Regions from separate parts of the Paenibacillus gansuensis genome, predicted to be linked through region 2. Evidence: predicted binding sites of a transcription regulator. Region 2 holds the regulator's gene; the other holds the start of a gene.

Region 1 (6,817 bases), 140 kb from region 2:
AGTAACGAAGTATTCCGGCAGATCCTGGCCCGGATTCGCATCTTTCCACTCCTGAGCGATCGGAACATACTGCTTGTCGAAGCCCAGACGGCTTTGACGGAAGTATTCGAAGGCAAAGTATGGCTCGATGCCCGTGGACGTGCCAACCATCGTTCCAGTGGAACCTGTAGGCGCTTGTGTGATGACTGTAACGTTACGCATGCCGTTCGCACGAATCGCTTCCCCGACTTCAGGGAACTCGCCGACAATATTGCGCATAAATCCGCTTTGCAGGAACTTGTCTTCGATAAAGTGCTTGAACGAACCTTTCTCGCCCGCAATTTCTGCAGAGGACAAGTAAGCCTCTTTGGCCATAAAGCCATATAATTTATCAAGGAATTCCAGCGATTCCGGGCTGCCGTAACGGATCTGCAGCTTGATCATCAGCTCAGCCAGACCCATCGTGCCAAGGCCTACGCGGCGCTCGCCCTGCTGATTCACTTTGTTCTCTTCAAAATGATACGGAGTCGTATCGATTACGTTATCCAGGAAACGCACGGAATAACGAACGGTTTTGCCCAATTCATCCCAAGCTACATCATGGTTTTCCGCATCATAGAACTTGGACAGGTTGACCGCGGACAAGTTGCATACCCCCCATGCCGGCAGGCCCTGCTCGCCGCAAGGGTTCGTACAGATGATCGGGTTGAAGTACCAGGAGTTCGACATGTCGTTATAGTACTCCATGAACACTACGCCCGGCTCAGCCGATTTCCATGCGGACTCGATAATCGTGTGCCACACTTCGCGGGCGCGGACCGTCTTCACGTGGTTAACCGCTTTGCCCATCTCTTTCCACTTATCCAAGTTGCCGTCCCAAAGCTCGTCGTAATCCGGATCCTTCGTATCAGGGAACACGAGATCCCACTCGAGATCTTCTTTCACAGCCTTCATAAACGAGTTCGACACACACACTGATAGGTTCGCATTCGTTACTTGGCCTGCCGTCTGCTTAACGGTAATAAAATCCATCAGATCCGGGTGCCAGTCGTTGATCATCAGCATCAGCGCGCCGCGGCGGCTTCCGCCTTGCTCAATCAAACCGGTTGTGTAGCTGAACAGGCCGCCCCACGATACCGAACCGCTGGAGGAACCGTTCACGCCCTTCACTACTGCACGGCGAGGGCGCAGCGAAGAAAGGTTAATACCAACGCCGCCGCCGCGGGCCATAATTTCCGTCATCTCGGACAGGGTGGCCATGATACCGCCGCGCGAATCTTTAGGAGACGGGATGACATAGCAGTTGAACAAAGTCAGCTCATCGCTCGCGCCCGCTCCAGCCGCGATCCGTCCGCCCGGAACGAGCTTCCAGTCATCCAGTATATAACGGAAATTCTCCGTCCACTCCTGGCGTTTCTCAGGTGTTGCTTCTACAGCCGCAATTGCGCCTGCCAGACGGTCCCACAGTTCATCAGGAGTTTTCTCTATAGTTAGTGTCAATTTCTCTATGTCAGACTCCACGGTTTCCCCGCTGCGGAGCATTACAGTTACTTTATTGCCATTGCGTTCGATGACCTCGCCCACCTCTTTGGCCGGGAACTTAGGGTCATCCTTGGTAAGAACCAGCACGACATCGCCGACTTTCGTCTGGCTGGTGTCCGCATTCTTCCAGGCGTAACGGTCCAGGAATATTTTCTCACTTAATCCTTCTAAACGCCTCTTCTGCAATGTCTCCAACAACAACTACCTCCCACGAAAATAAATACAAACACAAGGCACCGCCCACAAATGTCGAAAATACGAAAAACGGCTATATAAGGGCAAAAACAGGCGGATCCAGCCGCATGAGAGAGCCTGTAATAGTGTATGTATTCAGTACCATATATTGTGTGCGAATCCCATTATACTATACTACATATTGTGCATCTAATGACCGAAAGACGATTATCCCAACTTATCGGACGACCTTCCCCGATTTGCTTTCGTTTTCTCTATGAATCTCTCTTTTTTATGATTTTTGTTAATATTTAACGACAAAAACCGCCATAAACCCGCGAGACCCCGACACAGCTGCGTTCTTCCGTCCCACTCTTTCTATTACCCTCAAGACTTCCCATTTTACCATGAAAGGTTATGGGTTTGATTCGCCAATTTTTGGACCATACTAACGTTACATCATAGGACCAAGGGGGCGAACAGAACAGCATGCGCAAAACGAACCAGACGGAGCAGACGCGGAATTTGAACGGACAGCTGCAGATTCATTTTCAGAGAACGTGGCTGGAAGATATGGAAACCCGCACGGACAAGAACGGTCCCTGGGATGACTGGACCCTGTTCCAGCTCGGCATGGAAGCGGAGCAGTCCCAGCTGGTATCCGGATTTGACGAATTAATATGCCTCAATCATATCCACACGCTCAAGCCTCTTCCTCATCAAATTGACACCGCCAAGAAAGTGCTGCACGAAATGCGCGGCCGCGCCATTCTCGCCGATGAAGTGGGACTCGGCAAAACGATAGAAGCCGGCCTTATTTTAAAAGAATATATCGTCCGCGGACTGGTCCGCAACATTCTCATTCTCGTGCCCGCTTCGCTTGTCCTCCAATGGGTGCGGGAGCTGAACCAGAAGTTCGGCATCAATGCCGTTGCGCAGAGGAAAGCCTATATGTGGACACAGCATGACGTGGTGGTTGCCTCCATGGACACCGCCAAACGCGATCCCCACCGGGACATCGTGCTGGGCCAGGAATACGACATGCTGGTCGTCGACGAGGCGCATAAGCTGAAGAACAAGAAAACAACCAATTACCAGTTCGTTAACCAGATAAAGAAAAAATACTGCCTTCTCCTGACAGCCACGCCTGTGCAGAACGACTTGAGCGAGCTTTATAACCTGATTACCCTGCTGAAACCAGGCCAGCTGGGCGGCCAGGGCAACTTTTCGGCAAATTTCGTTGTGGACAAACGGGTGGCAAAGAACGAGGACCAGCTCCAGCAGGAGCTTTCCAAAATCATGATCCGTAACCGCCGGGGCGACGGGTTGGGCTTCACCAAGCGGAATGTGAAGAACGTACCGCTCATCCTCTCCGATGAAGAGCAATCATTGTACGACGGAGTCACACAGTTTGTCAAAACCCGTTATGAAGATGCCGGCGGCGACATATCCAGCGCCCTCTCTCTTGTCACGTTGCAGCGGGAAGTGTGCAGCAGCCGGGACGCCGTTTTTCTCACACTGGTGAATATGTTCAAAAAAACTTCCGAAGACTCCCCCGTTCGTCCGAAAATTTGGGAGCTGGTCAACCGGATCAAGCAGATTCAGGCCAATACCAAAGCGGAAAAAGCGATGGAGCTCATCCAGACGATGGATTCCAAAGTGATCGTGTTTACCGAGTACCGCGCGACGCAGGAGTATTTAATGAAGTTTTTTAAAGACCACAAGTTGATTGCCGTTCCTTACCGGGGCGGGATGAACAGGGGGAAAAAAGACTGGATGATGGACCTGTTCCGCGGGCGCGCTCAAGTGATGGTGGCGACGGAAGCCGGCGGCGAGGGCATTAACCTTCAATTTTGCCATAATATCATCAACTTTGACCTGCCGTGGAACCCGATGAGGGTCGAACAGCGGATCGGCCGCATTCACCGTCTAGGGCAGCAGAACGACGTAAACATCTACAACCTGTCTACAGTCGGAACCATCGAAGAGCATATCATCCACCTGCTGCATGAAAAAATCAATATGTTCGAATCCGTCATCGGCCAGCTGGATATGATTCTGGAGCGACTGGAAAAGAAAAATTCCTCCCTTGAAAACTCCCTGTACAAAATCATCCTCGAGTCCAAAAACGATGAGGAAATCAGGCAAAATCTGTCCCAGCTCGGCGAGGCGATCCACGGGGTCAGACAGGAGCTGGAAACCGAGGAAACCGGGGAGGAAACAGGCGCTTTCTTAAATAACGGCGCCCTCGGCCGGATTGTGGAGGGCCGCTCATGAATAACAAACAGATCCAAAAATATGTGATGCGCTTTCTGGAAGCGACGGAGTGCCAGATTATCGAGAAGCATCCTGCCTACGTCACGGCCAAACTGTCCCCTGCTGCTGACAGGGAGCTGACCGGCAGAACCTACTATTGGAGCTTTGTGGAGCGTACCGGGGCGGAACCCCAGACGATGACGTATACATTCGTCTTCGATCCGGAGAAGCACGCGGAAATTACCGCGGCCAAAGGCCAGCCGGCCCGCCCCGGCGTCATCAGCTCCACGGCAGGACCACAGCAGCCGCAAGGGGAATCAATCCTCGGACGGTACTTCGGCTTCGTGCCGACTTCGCCGGTCGCACGGGTCCCGCAGGATCACGTCACGTTCGGCAGCAAGCGGCTGCTGCAGCTGTTTGATGTAGCGCGCAGCAAAGGCCGCTACGTCTGCCTGTTTGAAGAGCCGGACCGCGGACAGAAAGCCGCCGGCTCCCCCATGCAGTACAGCACGTGGCTGTGCGTCAACTTCAAGGCGCAGTTTATCTGCGACATGAAGCGCGACGAGCTCCACTCGCTGGGGATGAATCTCTCGACGGGGGAGATCGTCGAGAATTTTTACGGCGGGCTGTCCGAGCGCAAACTTACGCCGAAGCTGCCTGCACACGTGCTTACGCCCAAACGCACGGTAACTCTGCAAAAGGCCGCCGGCCAGCTCGAACAGCTGCTCGAGCGCAAGATTAAGCAGTATGACCACAGCTGGGCGGAAGAAGCCCAGGAACGGCTTCAAGAAGAATTGCTTCGGATTGAGGGTTACTATACCGATCTGCTGAAGGGTATGGAAGAGGAAGAAAAGAAGAACGAAATCCAGGCGCAGTTCGATAATCGTAAATCCGAAATCGAATGGCAATACAGACCGCGCGTCGAAGTTGACGCGGTATCCTGCGGAATCTTCCACCTTGATCCGCTGCAAGCTGCTTTGAAGTGACCTTTCTCGCTAAGAGGCGGCAAAAAAACAGCCTGTTCCGCCATTTCTTCTGACAGGTTGCAACAGCCTTTTTACGGCATCTCTAGTAATATGAACGCATAAGTATAAAAGAAGGACGATCCTACTAAAGAAGGTGACCATGCTGGCCAACCAACGGACCTTACTCGGTATTTTATGTATAGCTCTAACTTTATCCATGCCCTGTGCCGTTCAAGCTGTACCGTCTGGAGGAACTGAACCCGCCGCAGTTGTCAATGAGGCTCCTGCAACCAAGGACAGGCTCCAGGATTTTATTAAGGTCCAGCTGGAGACGCTTTCGGAGCAACAAGGCTATGAGAGCTGGAAGCGTGCCGGCATCGAGGTTACGGCCCTCGGTCCCGGTACGCACGGCTGGCTGGTCCTGCTGAATGTGAATGGCCGTGACGCCGGTTATCTGATCATAACAGCGGGCGATGACGGAACGCTTACCCTGGCAGAGTACGGCCGCGGGACGGTTGCCCTGTTCAATCTCAAAACATTGTATGCTGCCATGCTGCAGCAGGAACTTATCCCCCGTACATTATCTTGGTACGCATTTCAGAACAATGGAAAATATAAGTTCATGCCGGTATACCTCTCCCCCCTGCAAGCCTTTTGGCAGGTCACAAAAAGGGACGGAACGATACTATATTTCGAACCGAGAACCGGTGAGCTGCTGCCTTTACATAAAGCGCAAATGGCTGCTTACGGCAGGCTTTCCGTCTCGATGCCAACCTCCGCGGCAGCTTCCTCTGCCGAACCGGATTCCCTGATGCTCGCTTCCTTCGATCCATATGAAACGCTTACGTGGATTCGGAAGGCACCGGAAACGGTACCCACATTCGACGCGCTGGAAGCACTCCTGCGGCAAAAGCGGAAGACCGTTTATTCCTGGGAGCCTTTCGGCCGAACGCTGGGCTATACAGCTGCTGTGGTCGGTTTTGAAGTAAGACCAGGCAGTGAGCCCTATGTACTGCTGCACCACGAGGACAGCACACGGGCCGTATCATTTTCTTCTTTACAACAATCAGGCGGATTTTATTGAATGCTGGCATTTACAAAAAAGACACCTTTCTCCGGCTCTTCCGGGATCAGGTGTCTTTTTTGCTGCGGCGGTTTTTTTGGAATAACATTTCCAAGGACATGGGAATCATCCCGAACCATCGGGTCGACCAAGGTTCCTTAACGGCCTCCTGGCGGGATTGCCTTCGGATTTCTTTCGGGGTTTCCATATAGGTTACAACCTGTTGTGTAATGTATTTAATGAGATCTTCCCCTTTGGCCACCTTGCATCCCTCCTCTTCTTACTCCTATTATGCCCGTTTGGCCGGAAAAGTAACCGCCTTGCATGAAATCGGCGCGGGTGCGCATCATGAGAAGGTAGACTTTCAGAAGGAGGATGAACGATGAGATTCGCAAGCGGTTCCCTTTCTTGGTTACTGTGCGCACTGCTCGCCTGGGCAGCCGCCTTCCCCGCCTCCACGGCCTTGGCAATGCCCGTCCTTTCTACTCAGGTAATTATAGATGCCGGACATGGCGGTGTGGATGCCGGAACCAGCTTCGGTACCCTGCTCGAAAAGGATATCAACCTGAAGATTGCCAAAAGATTCTATCACCAGTTAGAAAAACGCCGGATCTCAACTGTTCTGAACCGCACAGGAGACTACGCATTAAGCGATCATAACGAGTGGCTGCGCAGCTCTTCCCGGCACCGGAAAGATCTGGCTCACCGAAAAGAATTGACCCGGGAAATTAAAAGCGGACTCCTCGTATCCTTGCACGTGAATTGGGGCCCTTCATCGGCAAGCGGACCCGTAGTATTGTATCAGCGCAACCTGCATAGCTACCTGCTGGCCAAGCAG
Region 2 (6,817 bases):
GATCCGGCCCTCTCCGCCGACCTTCCGGATAATACGCGCCAAGTCGTTATCAGGATCGGCTCCCAACGAACCCGAACAAAAGGTGATTCCGTTCGCAGGGCTGTCCACTAATCTCAAAAACCTTTCATAAGCTTGTTCCCCGGTAATAATCCGCGGCAGCCCGAATATAGGCCAAGGCGGGTCATCCGGATGGATCGCCAATTTCACGCCGGCAGCCTCCGCAGCGGGTACAATCCGTTCCAAAAAGTACTGCAGATGCTCCCAAAGCCGCTGCTCTGTCACATCCCGATAGGCTTCGATCAGCTGTTTCATCTCATCACGGGTGTAACTCTGATCCCACCCCGGCAGGCTCAAATCCCCGGTCAGCGGGTTCATCTGCTGCATCACCGCTTCTTCATAGATCAGGGTATTGGACCCGTCAGGCAGTTCAAATGCCAGATCGGTCCGGGTCCAGTCAAACACCGGCATAAAGTTATAGCACAACACCGGAATGCCCGCTTCTCCCAAGTGGGTAATGGTTTTGCAGTAATTTTCTATGTAGCGGTCTCTTTCTGGCTTACCCAATTTGATATCTTCATGCACAGGGACGCTTTCAATTACAGCCAGCTCAAGCCCATACGAACGAATCCGCTCCTGCAGGTCCTGAATTTTCTCCAATGGCCATACTTCCCCGGGCACCACATCATATATAGCGCTTACAATTCCCTTAACACCGGGAATCTGTCTTATGCGGTCCAAAGTAACCGGATCGCTTTCTCCATACCAGCGAAACGTAAGTTTCATAAGTTCCCCTTTCCTTATTCCGTAATGTATATTGTCACTTACCGAATTGGCTTTATTGTAACATAGCAAATCAGGCAGTTCGCCGGCCCTGAAAGCAGAACGTAACTACAATCAAGGAATAGGTGCGAATGGCTGTTTATAGTCAAAATAACTTTTGCAAAAAAAGAAACGATCTTTCTCTCGGAGAGAAGATCGTTTCGTTGAATTACAACAGTCCTTTGCGGTCAAGTACGGTTAACAGACGGTAAAACGTCAGGCTTCCTTCTTCCGAGCTGATAAGTTTCGTTTTCAGCGCCTTGGCGACAGACGGCTTCGCCCATACCGGAACCTCAGGTACCGTTTCAGAGGCCTCCAGCTTCTCTATCCTAGCCGACAGTGCTTCGATTGTTGCTTTAAGTTCCTCCAACACGCGATCCACCTCCTCGTCATATTGGGTCAACCCGTATATCGCTATCAAATTTTGCAGTTTCGCCGGATAATTAGGATCGGTAGCATACCCCGCCGCATATAACGCCTGTGTTTGAGCTACCGGCGTTTCTGCCGCACGGACACCCTCATACCGCGGAATTTGAAACAATAAATCCTGATCCCTGAATCCGTCTTCTATTGTGTTGTAAACCCGAAAGTTAGCAGTCACGTTATCATGTCTAATGCCGTTATATACTTCCCAGGTCTTTGTGGATATGGTGCTCCCATCCCAATAAGGAGTGGGTTTCCCCCGGCCGGCCTTATAACCGACGAGGTTGTTCCAGCTGTGAAGAGTCGCGCCCGTTTCGAGGAGCGCTTGAGCTATTCTCACGGAAGGGAATATGGGAGAGCCCTCCAAGCGAAGCTTTACCGCTATGGGTGCCACAGTATCTATAAACTCCTGCTGTCTGGCTGCCATTCATTACACCTCCATGACCGGATGACATTTTGCGGAGACAAAGCCTCACGTTATCATCATATTCATTACCGGTTAGCGCCGCTTGAGAAGGATGTCCTTATTTTACCGCCTGCACGGCCTAAAAATGAAATAAACCTCTATCGAGTGTTTTCGAAGCTGAGCGACCGCGTTGAAATGTAGGTTTATTCACCAATCAGAAAGCCTGTTTTCGGTCCCAAAACTTATAACTTTCTTATGTGAAAAAAAACCAGCGGACATCTTTGCGGAAGCAAAAACGCGCGGGGTAAAGTTAAGGTTTCCCGGGATCAGTGAGGTTCTTCCCGAGAAGATTGTTCAGTTCTTTCATAAACATGTCAATATCTTTAAACTGCCGATAGACGGAGGCAAAACGGACATAAGCTACTTCATCTACAGGATACAACTGGGCCATCACCAGCTCTCCGATTTCGCGGCTGTCCACTTCGGCATGGGCCGTATTCCTCAATTCTTTCTCCACTTCCGATGCGATGACTTCCAGCCGCTCCACTGATACAGGCCTTTTCTCACAGGCACGTATCAGGCCGCGCAGCATTTTATCCCTGGAGAACTCTTCGCGGCTTCCGTCTTTCTTAATGACAATCAGCGGCGTCTCTTCTATCGTCTCAAACGTTGTGAACCGGCGTTGGCATTTCTCGCATTCTCTGCGGCGCCGGATGGACTTATTCTCATTTGCCGGTCTTGAATCGAGCACTTTGGTACCGGAATTATCGCAATACGGACATTTCATTATGGGTGTAGGCTCCCCTCAATTGTAGCTTCGCATTCCCAACCGTTCCCTGATTTGAAGTATGGCTATCCGAACATAATAGTACTACTAAAGGAGAAGGAGGTGAATACAATGGGATCAGGATCAAGAAGCAATAATACACTGGTAGTTCCTCAAGCGAACCAGGCATTGGATCAATTGAAACTGGAGATTGCTCAAGAGCTGGGCATTCAAGTGCCGCAAGACGGTTACTACGGTAACATGGCTACTCGCGATACAGGCGCCATCGGGGGTCATATTACCCGTCGTCTGGTAGAAATCGCTCAACAACAACTAGCCGGACAATTTAAATAATATATCCCTTCAACTTCATAAGGAGCCGGAACGCCGCGAAAGCGGGTTCCGGCTTCTCCATTTCGTGTTTAAGAAGGAGTGCCCGAATAAATTTTCTTATACTTATTATAATAATAAACGACGCGCTGTACATAGTGTCTCGTTTCGCCGAACGGGATCAGGTCCAAGGTTTCGTAGGTTCCGTCCCACCGGTTTTGGGACAGCCATTTCTTGACGTTTCCGGGTCCGGCATTATAGGCTGCGATGACAGCAATCTTATTGTTATCGAATTGATCGTACAATGAGCGGATATACCATGCTCCAACTTCGATGTTCACATCAGCCCTGTTTCCCAGCTGAGTCATCGTATATTTGGAGTAGTCAGCACGCTCGATAATCCATTTGGCGGTATCGGGCATAATCTGCATAATGCCTACTGCGCCTTTAGCGGACTGTGTATCGGTCTTGTAGTTGCTCTCAACCCGGATGATCGCGGCTATGAGATAGGGATCCACCTTATAATTCCGGGAACTGACTAGAATATCCTCCTTATAGTGGATCGGATAGACCCACCGGTCCAGCCAGCTTGTCCCAACGAACAGTATCCACAATGCGGCCAGCAGAACTACAGCCGCAGCTCCAATCCCCGCCGTCCATACGGCTGTTCCAGAACGCATAAAATTATACCAAACCCTTCTCAGACCAGAATCGGCTCACTTGTTCCGCCGTCTGCTCCAGATTTCCGCTGTTGTCTATCCATATATCGGCTTTTAGCCGCTTTTCTTCAATATCCATTTGGGAGTTTAACCGGTTCTCAGCCTGCTCGGAACTTAACTTGTCCCGTTTCATAAGCCTGTCCTTCTGGATGTGCCGGGGAACGTAAACAACAAGTACTTCCTCGAACATTCCCTGTAAACCGGATTCATATAACAAAGGTACATCTACGACAACCAGCTGCTCCGGATGAGTACGCTCCCTCTCTTCCATTCTGGAACGCATTAAAGCCCGGATCGGGGGGTGCAGCAGCCCGTCCAAATCTTTGCGTGCCTGACTGTCGGCAAAGATGATCTCCCCTAATTTCTTGCGGTGCAGCGAGCCGTCAGGCTGCAGAATGCCAGGCCCGAACCGCTCCGCTACCTTCTCCAGTACCGGGCTGCCGGGCAGCACTACTTCTCTTGCAATTACATCTGCATCAATTACAAAGGCGCCGCGCTCCGCAAGGAGCGCAGTCACCGTGCTTTTTCCTGTGGCAATGCCGCCGGTAAGACCTATATTCATAAGTTGACAGCAGCTCCTTACATCATTTTAACTAAGCCCATGATCATTAATATGCATCCAGGCAGGAAAGAAATGCGCCTGATCCAGGGACGACCCGCAAAAATAAATCCGACCCGCAATCCCAAATAAATAAATGCCCCGCTTGCCAAGGCGATTAGAGACGCTGTCAACATAGGATTATACCCTATTAACGCAGCGCCGATACCCGCACCGAACGCATCCAGCGATAAGGCAATACCAAGGAGCATCGCTTCCGATGCCGAGATATTGCCGGAACGGTCCAAGTCGGCTGCAGAAGGCTTTCTCAATATCTGAATAATGATTCCCATTCGTTTCAACTCAATGTACAGCACGGTCTGTTTCGAGAGATCTTCCTTTTGCGCGGGCGGTGTCTCTTCGGAAGACGCCGCTGCGGAAGGCTCATCGCTCTTCTGAAAGTACATTTGAAGCAGCGACCAGATGCCCATACCGATCAGGATGAGAGCTCCGATGTCCCGGGCAATGACCGGAGAAATGAAACGGAGCAGTACCGCTCCGATCTGCATAGAACCGAAAATAATCAGGCCGGAACACATTGCTATAATAGCGATTGAAAGCAGCGGGATACGGATTTTGCGCAATCCGTACATAACGCCTACGCCGAATCCGTCCAAACTTACGGCAAAGGCAAGCAGCAGCAGCGATACAATAGGCGGTAACATGGGAGTCCTCCTTCTTTCGACGGTAACCCTTTGCCTACCTAGTGTATGGGTGTGTGTTTGCCTAAGTGCAAGTCCGGGAAGAAACCCGCCTGCTGCCGTTTAGTCCTTTCGCGCGCGCTTGTGTTTCAATGGCTGGCATTGTGCGCAGTAGTGAGTTCCCCGTCCGCCGACAACCGTTTTCTCGATGACGCTGCCGCACTGGTAACAGGCTTCCGATTTCCGGCCGTACACTTTCAGCTGATGCTGAAACATGCCCATCTCGCCTTGGCCGTTCACATACGATTTAATGGAGGAACCTCCGGCTTCCACAGCCTCGCTCAGCGTGGTGATAATAGCCTGGTATAACCGTTCTGTTTCCGCCTTCTTCAAAGAGCCTGCTTCCCTCTCAGGATGAATTCCGGCCAGATGCAGCGCCTCATCCACATAGATGTTGCCAATGCCCACGATATGCTCCTGATTCAGCAGGAATGGCTTAATCTTGGTCGTTCGCCCGCGTAGCTTTGCCGCGAAAGCTTCGTAAGTAAATTCTTCCCCCAACGGCTCGAGTCCCAGCTTGTGCAGAGGCGGCAGCAGAAACTCCTCGCCGGGCGTAAACAGATGCATAGTACCGAACTGGCGCACATCTTTGTACCGCAGCTCAGTGCCGTCCGTAAAATGAAACACGACATGGGTATGCTTTTCCAGCGGTTCCCCTGCCGGATACACTCCATAGCGCCCTTCCATTCTCAAATGCGATACGAGCACAGTCGAATCCAGGACAATCCGCAGAAACTTGCCCCTGCGCTCTACATTCCGGATGGTTTGGCCCTGCAGGATCGCATCGAATAATTCCGCTTCGGCAGGACGCTGCAGAATGCGCGGCAGATGGACGGTTACGCTTTCGATTGTTTTGCCTTTCACCAATTGATTCAACGTTCGGCGCACGGTTTCGACCTCCGGCAATTCCGGCATAGCGGCATCCCTCCTCTATTTCACAATGATTTTATCATGGCTTGGATTTTCAGCGTTTATTTGGCTTCCTGCCAATTTTGCCCATAACTTACATCGGCTTTAAGCGGTACATTCAACTCCAGCGCTTTTTCCATTTCCTCCGGCACCAGCTTCTTCATCAGCTCAAGCTCCTCCTCAGGCACTTCAAACACCAGTTCATCATGAACTTGAAGAAGCATCCGGCTGCGCAGCTTCTCTTGACGAAGACGCTCCGCAACCCGTACCATAGCAAGCTTGATAATGTCTGCAGCCGTTCCCTGTATAGGGGTATTCATAGCCGTACGCTCGGCAAAAGAGCGGATATTGAAGTTGGACGCTTTAATTTCGGGCAAGTAGCGGCGGCGTTCCAGCAGTGTTTTTACATATCCGTCGTTCCGCGCTTGCTTAACGATCTCGTCCATATACCTGCGGACGCCCTGGAACACCTCGAAGTATTGCTCAATAAATTTACCGGCATCCTTCCGGGTGATATTCAAGTTCTGGGATAACCCGTATTCGCTGATACCGTAAACAATTCCGAAGTTAACGGCTTTGGCCGAGCGCCGCATATTCGCATCCACTTCGGATTCCGAAACGCCGAAGACGTCCATCGCCGTTTTTGTATGAATATCCATATTCTCCGTAAAAGCTTCCATCAGGTTCTTATCCTGGGAAATGTGCGCCAATACCCTTAGTTCAATCTGTGAATAGTCCGCCGCCAGAATGAGCCATCCTTCTTCCGAAGGCGTGAACACTTTACGGATTTTACGGCCTTCTTCCAGCCGGATCGGAATGTTCTGCAAATTCGGGAACTGCGAGCTTAACCGGCCGGTTGCTGCAATCGTCTGCCGGTAGTACGTATGGATTTTTCCTGTTTCCGGGCGCACCTCTTTGAGCAGCCCTTCGACGTAAGTAGACTGCAGCTTTGCGAGGGTGCGGTATAACAGGATCTGGCGTACGATTTCATGGTAAGGCTCCAGCTTTTCCAGTACTTCCGCATCCGTGGAATAGCCGGTTTTTGTTTTCTTGATGACCGGCAAATCCAGCTTTTCGAACAGAATTTCGCCCATCTGGCGGGGGGAATTGATATTAAACGGGCCGCCGGCCAGTTCATAAATCCGG

Evidence for each region. The regulator NrdR, encoded in region 2, represses ribonucleotide reductase genes. The targets are predictions, from matches to a motif close to AACACNATATATNGTGTT.
Region 1: a site for NrdR is predicted at 1,854-1,871, ahead of ACFSUF_RS12270 (adenosylcobalamin-dependent ribonucleoside-diphosphate reductase). Genes of this name have one in related genera too.

What each region holds. Positions count from the first base shown of each region.
Region 1 covers NZ_JBHUME010000008.1:41,857-48,673, forward strand. The annotation lists gene ACFSUF_RS12270 (adenosylcobalamin-dependent ribonucleoside-diphosphate reductase) at 1-1,719, opposite strand, end outside; gene ACFSUF_RS12275 (DEAD/DEAH box helicase) at 2,185-3,972, shown strand; gene ACFSUF_RS12280 (YqhG family protein) at 3,969-4,937, shown strand; gene ACFSUF_RS12285 (hypothetical protein) at 5,077-6,000, shown strand; gene ACFSUF_RS12290 (YqzE family protein) at 6,047-6,241, opposite strand; partial or broken gene ACFSUF_RS12295 (N-acetylmuramoyl-L-alanine amidase) at 6,449-6,817, shown strand, end outside.
Region 2 covers NZ_JBHUME010000008.1:182,021-188,837, forward strand. The annotation lists gene uxuA (mannonate dehydratase) at 1-783, opposite strand, end outside; gene ACFSUF_RS13005 (glycoside hydrolase family 73 protein) at 989-1,669, opposite strand; gene nrdR (transcriptional regulator NrdR) at 1,959-2,435, opposite strand; gene ACFSUF_RS13015 (small, acid-soluble spore protein, alpha/beta type) at 2,547-2,768, shown strand; gene ACFSUF_RS13020 (lytic transglycosylase domain-containing protein) at 2,837-3,424, opposite strand; gene coaE (dephospho-CoA kinase) at 3,429-4,025, opposite strand; gene ytaF (sporulation membrane protein YtaF) at 4,043-4,726, opposite strand; gene mutM (DNA-formamidopyrimidine glycosylase) at 4,826-5,677, opposite strand; gene polA (DNA polymerase I) at 5,734-6,817, opposite strand, start outside.